DNA from 2 places in the Absiella sp. AM29-15 genome. Region 1 is predicted to be linked to the other one. Evidence: a T-box and tRNA genes for the amino acid it is inferred to sense, from the RefSeq annotation. Region 1 holds a T-box; the other holds one or more tRNA genes.
What was found. A T-box is a leader RNA that pairs with one kind of tRNA and senses whether it is charged. The one in region 1 lies ahead of alaS (alanine--tRNA ligase), so its partner is inferred to be a tRNA-Ala.
Positions count from the first base shown of each region.

Region 2: it has a tRNA-Ala gene. The T-box ahead of alaS (alanine--tRNA ligase) is inferred to sense a tRNA for this amino acid. The anticodon was not compared.

Region 1 is NZ_QVFL01000004.1:2,773-8,050, forward strand. It holds gene DW761_RS05150 (ATP-dependent RecD-like DNA helicase) at 1-735, shown strand, start outside; gene DW761_RS21150 (hypothetical protein) at 779-955, shown strand; gene DW761_RS05155 (AI-2E family transporter) at 978-2,093, shown strand; T-box leader at 2,127-2,327, shown strand; gene alaS (alanine--tRNA ligase) at 2,364-4,991, shown strand; gene DW761_RS05165 (IreB family regulatory phosphoprotein) at 5,051-5,278, shown strand, end outside.
Region 2 is NZ_QVFL01000003.1:106,100-111,377, forward strand. It holds gene DW761_RS04290 (aminopeptidase P family protein) at 1-837, shown strand, start outside; gene DW761_RS04295 (CpXC domain-containing protein) at 856-1,458, shown strand; gene DW761_RS04300 (hypothetical protein) at 1,477-2,304, shown strand; gene DW761_RS04305 (ABC transporter ATP-binding protein) at 2,380-3,429, shown strand; tRNA gene DW761_RS04310 (tRNA-Ala) at 3,524-3,599, opposite strand; gene DW761_RS04315 (AzlC family ABC transporter permease) at 3,767-4,417, shown strand; gene DW761_RS04320 (branched-chain amino acid transporter permease) at 4,414-4,746, shown strand; gene DW761_RS04325 (LysR family transcriptional regulator) at 4,820-5,278, opposite strand, start outside.

The sequences.
Region 1 (5,278 bases):
ATATTTCGTCAACAGGAAGGCAGCGATGTAGTCGCTCTTGCGCATATGATCAAGGAAAATGAAACACCTGTTTTTGATCAGATGCAGGATATTGCATTTTTTCCTTGTCAGAATTTTGAAGTCCGTAATCTTGTAAATCAGGTAGTTAGCAATGCGCTAAGCAAAGGCTATGATACAAAGGATATTCAAGTGCTCGTTCCAATGTATCAGGGTGTAGCTGGTATTGATGCTTTAAATAATGCTTTACAACAAATGATGAATCCACCAGATGAGTTTAAACGTGAATTAAAGGTAGGTTATCGAATATTTCGAGAAGAAGATAAAATCTTACAGTTGAAAAATCAGCCGGATGATCAGGTAAGCAATGGAGATATTGGAATATTAAGAGAAATCATTTACGCAAGCGAGGATGTTCAAAATAAAAACAAGTTAATGGTAGAGTTTGATGATCATATCGTAGAATATAGCGGAGAAAATCTTTATAATATTTCACATGCCTATTGTATATCCATTCATAAAAGTCAGGGTAGTGAATATCCAATCGTGATTTTGCCGGTTGTAAAAGATTATCGCTATATGCTTCAGAAGCGATTGCTTTATACCGCTGTCACTCGTGCGAAAAAAAGCCTAGTTTTACTAGGCGATATGGAATTGTTTCAACATGCAATTCAGGTAGCGGACAGACACGTTAGAAAAAGTACACTGACGCAAAGAATCTTATCTGTTTTCGGATAGTTTGTAAATTACACTCCATAATAAGATTGTCAGGAGTGATAACATGAATAAATATATCGTAACTGCAGCTTTAAGTATGCTTGTTGGAATTTATATTGGCTACAATGAGGAAGATGAATTAGAAGAAATCTGTCATAAGTCAAAAAAAGCAAAGCGTAAAATGATGAAAAAGCTGCACCATGCAGGTGACACGATTTGCGAATGTATGGATATGGATTAACCCCATTCGGGGTTTTTCTTTTATGAAACATGCCTTTACTCAAATCCTGACATACGCAAAAAAATTAATACCTTTCTTTTTATCTGCACTTTTATTGGTTCTGTTATTGAAACAGTTAGCACTTTACCCATGGATGACATCTATCTTTCAAAGCATGATGCCTGTATTTGGCGGTGTTTTGATTGCTTTGTTTCTACAGCCCTTTATTGATAAATTAGAAAAATATGTTTCAGCCAAGATTGCTGTTTTTATTGTTTATACTTTTATCATTGTATCACTCATTTTATTTGTTATCTGTTTGATACCTTTGTTGTATCATCAGATGGTGGATTTTATGGAAGTTTTACCAAACTGGGTTGAAAAGGTAGAACAGTTTCTTGAAAAATATCATATCGTTTATGGGAATATGGAAGATTTTAAAAATAAATATGTGCAGGAAGGCTATGTGGTTGTGATTGACTCTTTAAAAACAACCATGAATACATTCACAGATTATGGAATTGCCTTTTTCACCGCTTTCTTTTTATCTTTAGATCTTGATTATTGGAAACGCAGTGCCAAAAAGCTTTTTACAGATTATCAGCGGTATTCTAATTTCTATCATACGATGAGCAATATCGTCTATCAGTATCTGGTAGGAACGCTATTAGATTTATTCTTCATCATGATCAGTGTCGGCATTACTTTATACTTTTTTGATTTTCCCAATGCTTTTTTATACGCAATCATTTTGGCATTTTTAAATTTATTTCCTTATGTTGGCGCTACGCTTGGTCTTATCTTGATCGCTATTGTGGCCGCTTTAAGCTATCCAGTATTTCCATGGCTTGCATTTGCCATCGTCTGGAGTATTCAACAGCTGGAAAGCAATATTATTCAACCTTTGATTTTTAATCATACCATGAATGTACGCCCGATTTTATCTTTTGTGTTCATCTTTATCGGAGAAGCTTTATTTGGGGTGATTGGCGTCATTTTATCTCCTATTTTTGCCAGTATTGCACAAATTGCCATACGAAGTTATCTGCATGCAAAAACCAGTGATCGGGTAGGAGAATGGGATGATATCTGGCAGGATTTTGATGAAGCCATGAAACAGGAAGAAAAGGAAGGGCGGATGGAAAGAAAATCCTTGTAAAAAAAGAATGGATTTGTTATAATTGAAACGCATAAAAACACGATGAACAAGAGGAGTACATAGGAAGAATACGGTAGAGAGAAAGCGGTTGGTGAAAGCTTTTGTATAGGACTTATGGAAGGCTGCTTGGGAGTGGATACGCGGATCTTCGGCGTTAATGAAGAAATTAAGGTGTACTCTTTTTGAGTGAACTAGGATGGTACCGCGGTAAGAAAACAATTTATCGTTCCTATGCATGGAACGATTTTTTTATTGTAAGGAGGAATTTTTATGAAACAGTTGACAGGTAGTCAGATTAGAGCGTTATTTCTGGAATATTTCAAATCAAAAGGCCATATGATTGAGCCAGGCGCATCCCTTGTTCCACATGATGATCCAACGCTTTTATGGATCAATGCAGGGGTAGCAGCATTAAAGAAATATTTTGATGGCTCTGTAAAACCAGAAAGTCCAAGAATTGCCAATGCACAGAAATCTATTCGTACCAATGATATTGAAAATGTAGGAAAGACCGCACGTCATCATACATTCTTTGAAATGCTGGGAAATTTTTCTATTGGTGATTACTTCAAAGAAGAAGCAATTCCTTTCGCATGGGAGTTTCTAACAAGCCCTGAATGGATTGGCTTTGATAAAGAGCGATTATATGTATCTGTTTACACAGATGATGACGATGCATATCGTATCTGGACACAGGTATGTGGTGTGGATCCATCTCATATCTTAAAAACAGATGATAACTTCTGGGAAATCGGAGAAGGGCCTGGAGGACCAGACAGTGAAATCTTCTATGATCGTGGACCAGCGTATGATCCTGAAGGATTGGGAGAACGTCTGTTCTTTGAAGAATTGGAAAATGATCGTTATATTGAAGTATGGAATGTTGTATTCTCACAATTTGATTGTAAACCAGAATTACCACGCAGCGAATATAAAGAACTGCCACAGAAAAACATCGATACAGGTATGGGATTAGAACGTTTGGTTGCACTTGTTCAAGGTGGAGAAACAAACTTTGACACAGATCTATTCCTGCCAATTATTTATGAAACAGAAAAATATACACAGTGTCGTTATGCAGATGCAGAACATAAGATGGCATTTCGTGTTATCGCAGACCACATCCGTACAGTCACATTTGCATTAGCTGATGGCGCATTATTTGCTAATGAAGGTCGTGGCTATGTTTTACGCCGTGTGCTGCGCCGTGCTGTTCGTTTTGGCAAAAAGTTAAAAATCGAAGGCGCATTTATGTATCGACTGGTACCAGTGGTTTATGAAATCATGAAAGATTACTATCCATATCTGGAAGAAAAATTAGATTATATCGCAAAACTGGTAAAAGCTGAAGAAGAACGTTTCCATGCGACACTGGCTGATGGTGAAAAACTGTTAAAAGATGTTATGGAAGCACATGCACAAGATAAACTGATCGATGGTGTAACAGCATTTAAATTATATGATACATATGGTTTCCCATTAGAATTAACCAAAGAAATCGCAGAAGAAAGCGGCTATACAATTGATGAAGCAGGCTTTGATGCTGAAATGGAAAAACAAAGAGAACGTGCACGTAATGCGCGTGAAGATGCACAATCTATGTCTTCACAATCTAAAGATTTGATGGATTTCACTTTAGAAAGCAGCTTTATTGGTTATGATCAAAGAGTGGTAGAAGCAAAAGTTATCGGCTTATTCAAAGATGGTGTCAAAGTCGATGAGATCAATGATGAGGGCGATGTTGTATTTGATACAACGGTTTTCTATGCTGAAAGTGGTGGACAGATCGGTGATAGTGGAGAAATTGAAAACGATAATTGTAAAGCAATGGTAGAAACCACAATCAAGGCGCCTCACAAACAGCACCTGCATAAAGTAAAAATCGCATTTGGAAGCATGCATGTCAATGATACTTTTACCTTGCGTGTAGATAATCAAAAACGTGATATCATTACCAATAACCACTCATGTACACATTTACTACAGAGTGCATTAAAACAAGTAATTGGCAACCACATCCAGCAGGCAGGAAGTTTTGTCAGCGATGAATATCTGCGTTTTGACTTCACACATTTTGAAAAAGTGAACGATGCACAATTAAAAGAAATCGAACATATTGTCAATCAATTTATCGCAGGTCACTACGCCGTAAGCAAGGTGGAAATGCCAATCGAAGAAGCGAAGAAATCAGGCGCTACAGCCTTATTTGATGAAAAATATGGAGATGTGGTACGCGTTGTTACCATGGGTGATGTATCTAAAGAATTCTGTGGTGGATGCCATGTCAATAATACGCAGGAAATTGGTGTATGCAAGATCATCAGCGAAGAAAGTATCGGCTCAGGAATACGTCGTATTACCGCAAAAACAGGATATGGTGCATATGAAGAATTCGCAAAAGAAAATGATACCCTACATGCAATTGCTTCTGATTTAAAAATGAAAGGCATTGCCAATGTTGAAACAAAAGTTGTACAGGTGTTAGATGAAAATGCTCAGCTGAAAAAAGAACTTGCTGCTTTACAGGCAAAAATGTTCTCTTTACAGGCAAATGATATGATCCATCATTGTAAAGAAATAAACGGCCGAAATGTATTGGTAGAACGTGTAGATGGTGTTGATGCCAAAGCGATGAAAGATATCGTATCTTCTATCAAGTCACAAAAAGAAAATGTGGTCGTATTCCTTGGCAGTGTACAAAATGATAAAGTTGTATTTGTTGCCGGCGCAGATGAAAAAGCAGTTGCAGGCGGTATCAAATGTGGTGATTTAGTACGTAGTGCTGCGATTATCTGTGATGGTAAAGGCGGAGGAAGAAACGACATGGCACAATCTGGTGGCAAGGATACTTCTAAAATTGATGATGCAATGCGTGAAATTGTAAATATCCTGTCATAAGGGTTTCATTTTGCGTTAAAATAAGCTAAAATAAGGGTATGAACAAAGGAGGTAATACGATGAAAGATGTTACGGAAACGATGTCTTTTAAATCAGATGATTTAAAAAGGGACAATATCAAGCATGTATTACGCTTAGTAAAAGATGCATTGGATGAAAGAGGATATAATTCAGTAAATCAGCTTGCCGGTTATCTGATCAGCAATGATCCTGCATATATCAGCTCACATAACAATGCACGTACGGTTATTCAAAGTGTGGAACGATATGAAATCATTGAAGAACTG
Region 2 (5,278 bases), on a different contig from region 1:
GCTGTCGCTATGACAAAATTTATGTATTGGTTAAAGACGAATATCGGTAAAGAAAAGATGAGTGAAATCATTGCGAGTGATTATTTAGAAAAGCTTCGTAAAGCACAAGGTGCCATTGATTTAAGTTTTAATACGATTTCTGCGTATAAAGAACATGCGGCAATGATGCATTATAGCGCAACACCTGAAAGTGATGTAGAGTTGAAAAAAGAAGGCATGCTTTTGGTTGATAGTGGCGGACAGTATATGGAAGGTACTACAGATATTACCAGAACATTTGTATTGGGTGAAATCAGTGATGAAGAGCGTTATTGGTTCACAACTGCATTACGCAGCAACATCGCATTATCAAAAGCGCATTTCTTATATGGCTGTCGTGGTATGAATCTGGATATTCTTGCCAGAGGACCATTATGGGAACAGGGTATGGATTACAAGTGTGGTACAGGACATGGCGTTGGTCATTTACTGAATGTGCATGAAGGTCCAAATGGTTTCCGCTGGAAGATCGTACCGGAAAGAAAAGACAGCTGCGTATTAGAAGAAGGTATGACACAATCCAATGAACCGGGTGTTTATGAAGAAGGCAAGTTTGGTATCCGTCATGAAAATGAAATGGTTGTACGTAAGGGTGAAAAGAATGAATATGGACAGTTTATGTATTTTGAAACAATTACCTTTGTGCCATTTGATTTAGATGGACTAGATGAAGCTTTATTGACACAATATGATAAAGAATGGCTGAATGCTTATCATAAACAGGTTTTTGAAAAGGTGTCACCATACTTGAGTGATGATGAAGTGGCATGGTTAAGAAAGGCAACAAGAGCTATCTAATATAGCTCTTTTTCACATATGAAAACGGTATTGATAGAATTACAATGTCCCATGTGTGGGGCAATCTTTCATAAGAAAAGTGAAACATTATTGTTGCATGGATTTGAATCCAATGATGAAGCAAGACTTCGTGATGGTACCTTTTTCACAGCACACTGCCCCATTTGTGGAAAGGAAAGCAAGATTTTGCATAACTTTCTGTATATTGATAAAGAACATCATTTTGCGATATTGGTGAAATCAAGAAAAGATATGGTGGAAAGTGATCAGGAGCTTTACGCAAGAGATGCTCATTTAAGAAAACGCTATGTGAGTAAAGTAGATGAGATTCCAGAGAAAATCAGGGTATTGGAAGATGGATTGGATGATCGTGTAATAGAGATATTAAAGCTAAAACTATTACGGCAATATCAAAGGAAAACACCAGATGTGAAAAATGTCATCTATCATGACAGCGATAGACAAAGTGAAACATTGTGGTTTGATATCCTGTATACAGATCGAGAGGATATTGTCGGTATAGAAAAAATCAGTTATGATCGAATTTTAAAACAGCTGCCAGTGGATGGCATGCGATTTGTGGAAATTGATCGAGATTGGGCATTATCACAGGATAGATAAACGAAAAGGAGAGGCATGATGGAACAGGAAAAAGATCGCCAGCTGGGAATCACCTTTCAGATTAGTCTGGACAGCTTTTTAGATGAGCCAAAAATTGTGAATGATGAAAAGAGTACACAATATGAACAGGCATTACAGGTGCTGGAAGAAGCGAAACGCTTTCGCAGTAATCAGAAGAAATGCGATATCGCAAAGCAGGCACTTGGCATATGTGGGGATTGTATTGAAGCATATCTGGTGTATGGCTGGAATGTACAGGATATTTATGAACGTATCCATATCCTTCGTCAGGGTATGGAGCTTGCGACAATGAATATCGGCAAAGAATTTTTCTTGCGTCATGTGGCAGATTTTTATGAAGAAGATGTGATGAAGCCGCTTCTGCAAATCAAATTTGCGTATGCGCTGTCTTTATATGAAGCTGGCAATTTGAAAAAAGCACAAAAACAGTTTCAGGAGATATTGAATCTGAATCCATCGGATGTTTTTCATGTCAAACATTATGTATATGCATCTTATCTTTATTTTGAACAATTGGAAAAATGTAAAGAATTGCTTGGCAGGGAACTGCACGAGGATACTTTCTTAATGTATGTAAGGTTTTTGTTGTTGATGAAGGAAGAACAAATAAATGAAGCGAAGGCTATGGTAACACAGTTGGCTCAGGCAAATACGCATCTATTTGATATGTTGACGTATCGTATGATGAATACAGCCGCAATAGTGCCCCATTTTGAAGCTGGTTCTTTTGAAGAAGCGGCCTATATTTATAAAGTGTTGTCCAAAGTGATTTCTACCTTGGAATACCTGCCGGTATTTTTGATGAAATATGAGAATGAAGATTAGGGAAAGCCATTACAAGACGGCTTTCCCTTTTCAATTCATACAAAAAATGGTAAACTTGACATAGGAAGTGATGGCATGGCAAAACTGGAACTACAGCATATACAGAAACATTTTGGCAAGGTGAATGCAGTCAATGATTTCTCATTGAGGCTGAATGAAAAAGCATTTGTAGTATTGGCAGGACCAAGTGGCTGTGGAAAAACAACGCTGTTACAGTTGATAGCCGGATTACTTCCAGCAGATTCTGGCCGTATCATATTAAATGATACAGACATCACAACAACAGAACCAGGAAAACGAAAGATTGCGATGGTATTTCAGGAGGCCGCATTGTTTCCACATTTGAATGTATATGAAAATATTGCTTTTGGACTGGCTTATCAGGGAATGAAAGAAGCGAATATTCATAAGGCTGTTCATCAGATGGCAGAAATGTTATCAATAGATGAGCTGCTGGATCGTGCAGCGAATACACTCAGTGGTGGACAGATGCAGCGTGTTGCGATTGCTAGAGCATTGATTCGCCAGCCGGATCTGTTTTTGATGGATGAGCCATTAAGTTCTTTGGATGCATCTTTGAAATCAAAGCTGCGTATAGAAATTGCACAGCTGTATCAACGCTCAAATGCAACATTTCTTTATGTTACACATGATCAGATGGAAGCGATGACGCTTGCTACGGTTTTGATCATCATGAAGGATGGTGTGATTCAACAGGTTGGTAAACCAAGGGATTTATATCATGATCCATGTAATCTGTTTGTCGCAAACTTTTTAGGGCGTTATGGAATCAATCAATTCCATGGACATATTCAGCATCATACTTTATACTGTATGCAGAAACGAAAGGTATTGGATTTTCAGATAGAAGATCAGGAGGTATATGTTTGTGTCAGACCACAGGATATACATGAAGATGCACAAGGAGAAATCGGCCGGATTATTTTAATTGAAGATATCGGGGATGAAATTTATTATCATGTTTTGGTGAATGGTACGACGATTATTATGAAACATACGCATGAAAGGGAATATCAGATGGATGAAGAAATTCACATTGATTTTCATTGGGTGGATGCGCTATATTTCCATAGTAACACGGAGGAGAGAGTACACATTGGCTAGTACGACGAAAAAGAAGGCACACGTCTTCTTTTTTGTATATAATCGCACAAAAAAATCCCGATAAGCGATAACCTATCGAGATTCGTTTTAAATTTGGTGGAGCTTATCGGGATCGAACCGATGACCCCCTGCGTGCAAGGCAGGTGCTCTCCCAGCTGAGCTAAAACCCCAAGTTGCGTTATTAATATAGCATGCAGGGGGCATCTTTGTCAATGATTTCCAAACATCTATTGCGAAAAAATGCAAATTCCTATACAATAATACCAATTATACAAAAAGCGAGGGGATTTTTTTGAAGAACACAGTCAAAGAAGCATTGCGCTTATCATTCCCTGTCATGGTAGGCTATGTATTTTTAGGATTTGCTTTTGGATTATTATGTCAAAATCAGGGTTACTCCTGGATCTGGGCTGTATTGATGTCTGCGATTGTATATGCTGGAAGTATGCAGTTTGTATTATTGACCTTTTTTCATACAGGCTTTTCTCTTATAGAAGCATGCATGGTCACATTAAGTGTCAATGCAAGACAGATTTTTTATGGGATATCTTTTCTAAAAGAATTTCAGAATATGGGAAAAAAGAAATGGTATATGATATTTTCATTAACGGATGAAACATACTCTTTATTGTGTGCCATTCCAGATAAAGATACACCCCATGGAAAACAGCTGATGTTTTTTATATCTTTTTTTGATCAATGCTATTGGATCATAGGATCTTTGATTGGGGCAGTATTGGGAAGTGCCTTATCTTTTGATTCCACAGGCATAGATTTTGCGATGACAGCATTATTTACCGTTATCTTTGTGGAACAATGGATTGCAAGTACCCATCATGTATCTATCTTGATCGCAGTGTTTTGTATTGTGGTCAGTGCGTTGATTTTTGGATTAAAAAACTTTTTACTTCCGGCATTGATCCTTTTGGTTTTATTGCTTGCGATATTTGAAAAATATGTTGATCAAGATAAGGAGGATGCATCATGATAGGCGTAAAAGAAAGTCTGGCGATTATTCTGGTCGTGGCAATTACCACCTTTTTCACTAGAGCGTTACCATTTCTGATATTCAAAAATACATCCACACTGCCAGAAAAAGTTGTATACCTTGGAAAAGTGCTGCCTATGGCAATTATGCTTTGTCTGGTTGTATACTGTTTACGTAATACAGCTTTTCTTACATATCCATATGGCATACCTGAACTCATCAGTATTGGTGTGGTTGTGATATTGCATGTATGGAAACGTAATAATATGATTTCCATTGTTTGTGGTACGGTATTGTATATGGTGCTGATTCAGGTTGTATTTGCGTAAAAAAAAGCGATTACTCGCTTTGTAGGATACAGGAAATAAAATCTTTATATTCTTCCATGAATATAGTGTTTTTTTAAGTGATAAATGTAAAATCACGCTGGATATCAAAATCTTTTAAAGGAATCACCTCCATGGTTCCTTTTTTTAATTCTTCCTCCACTGCGGCTTTATATAGGAATGTGATTCCTGTATTTTCTTCCACTAAATGTTTAATGGCATTCATATTGCCAATTTCAATGGTATTAGAGAAATCCTGAATGGTCAAGTTACGTTCTTTCAATACACGCTCTAATACTTCACGGGTACCACTGCCTTCTTCACGAATAATCAAAGGTTCATCAAATAAATCCTGCAGGGTATAGACTGGCTTTTGCATTTGATAATCTTTTCCTTTTAACGCAACATATGGCTGTCTGCTTAACATCTGGTGTTCATAACGATGTAGTGGGAAATAGCCTTCCACAATCGCAAAACTGATTTCTCCATGATCTAACATCTGAAGCAGGGTTGCGGTATTTTCTACCAGCATGGT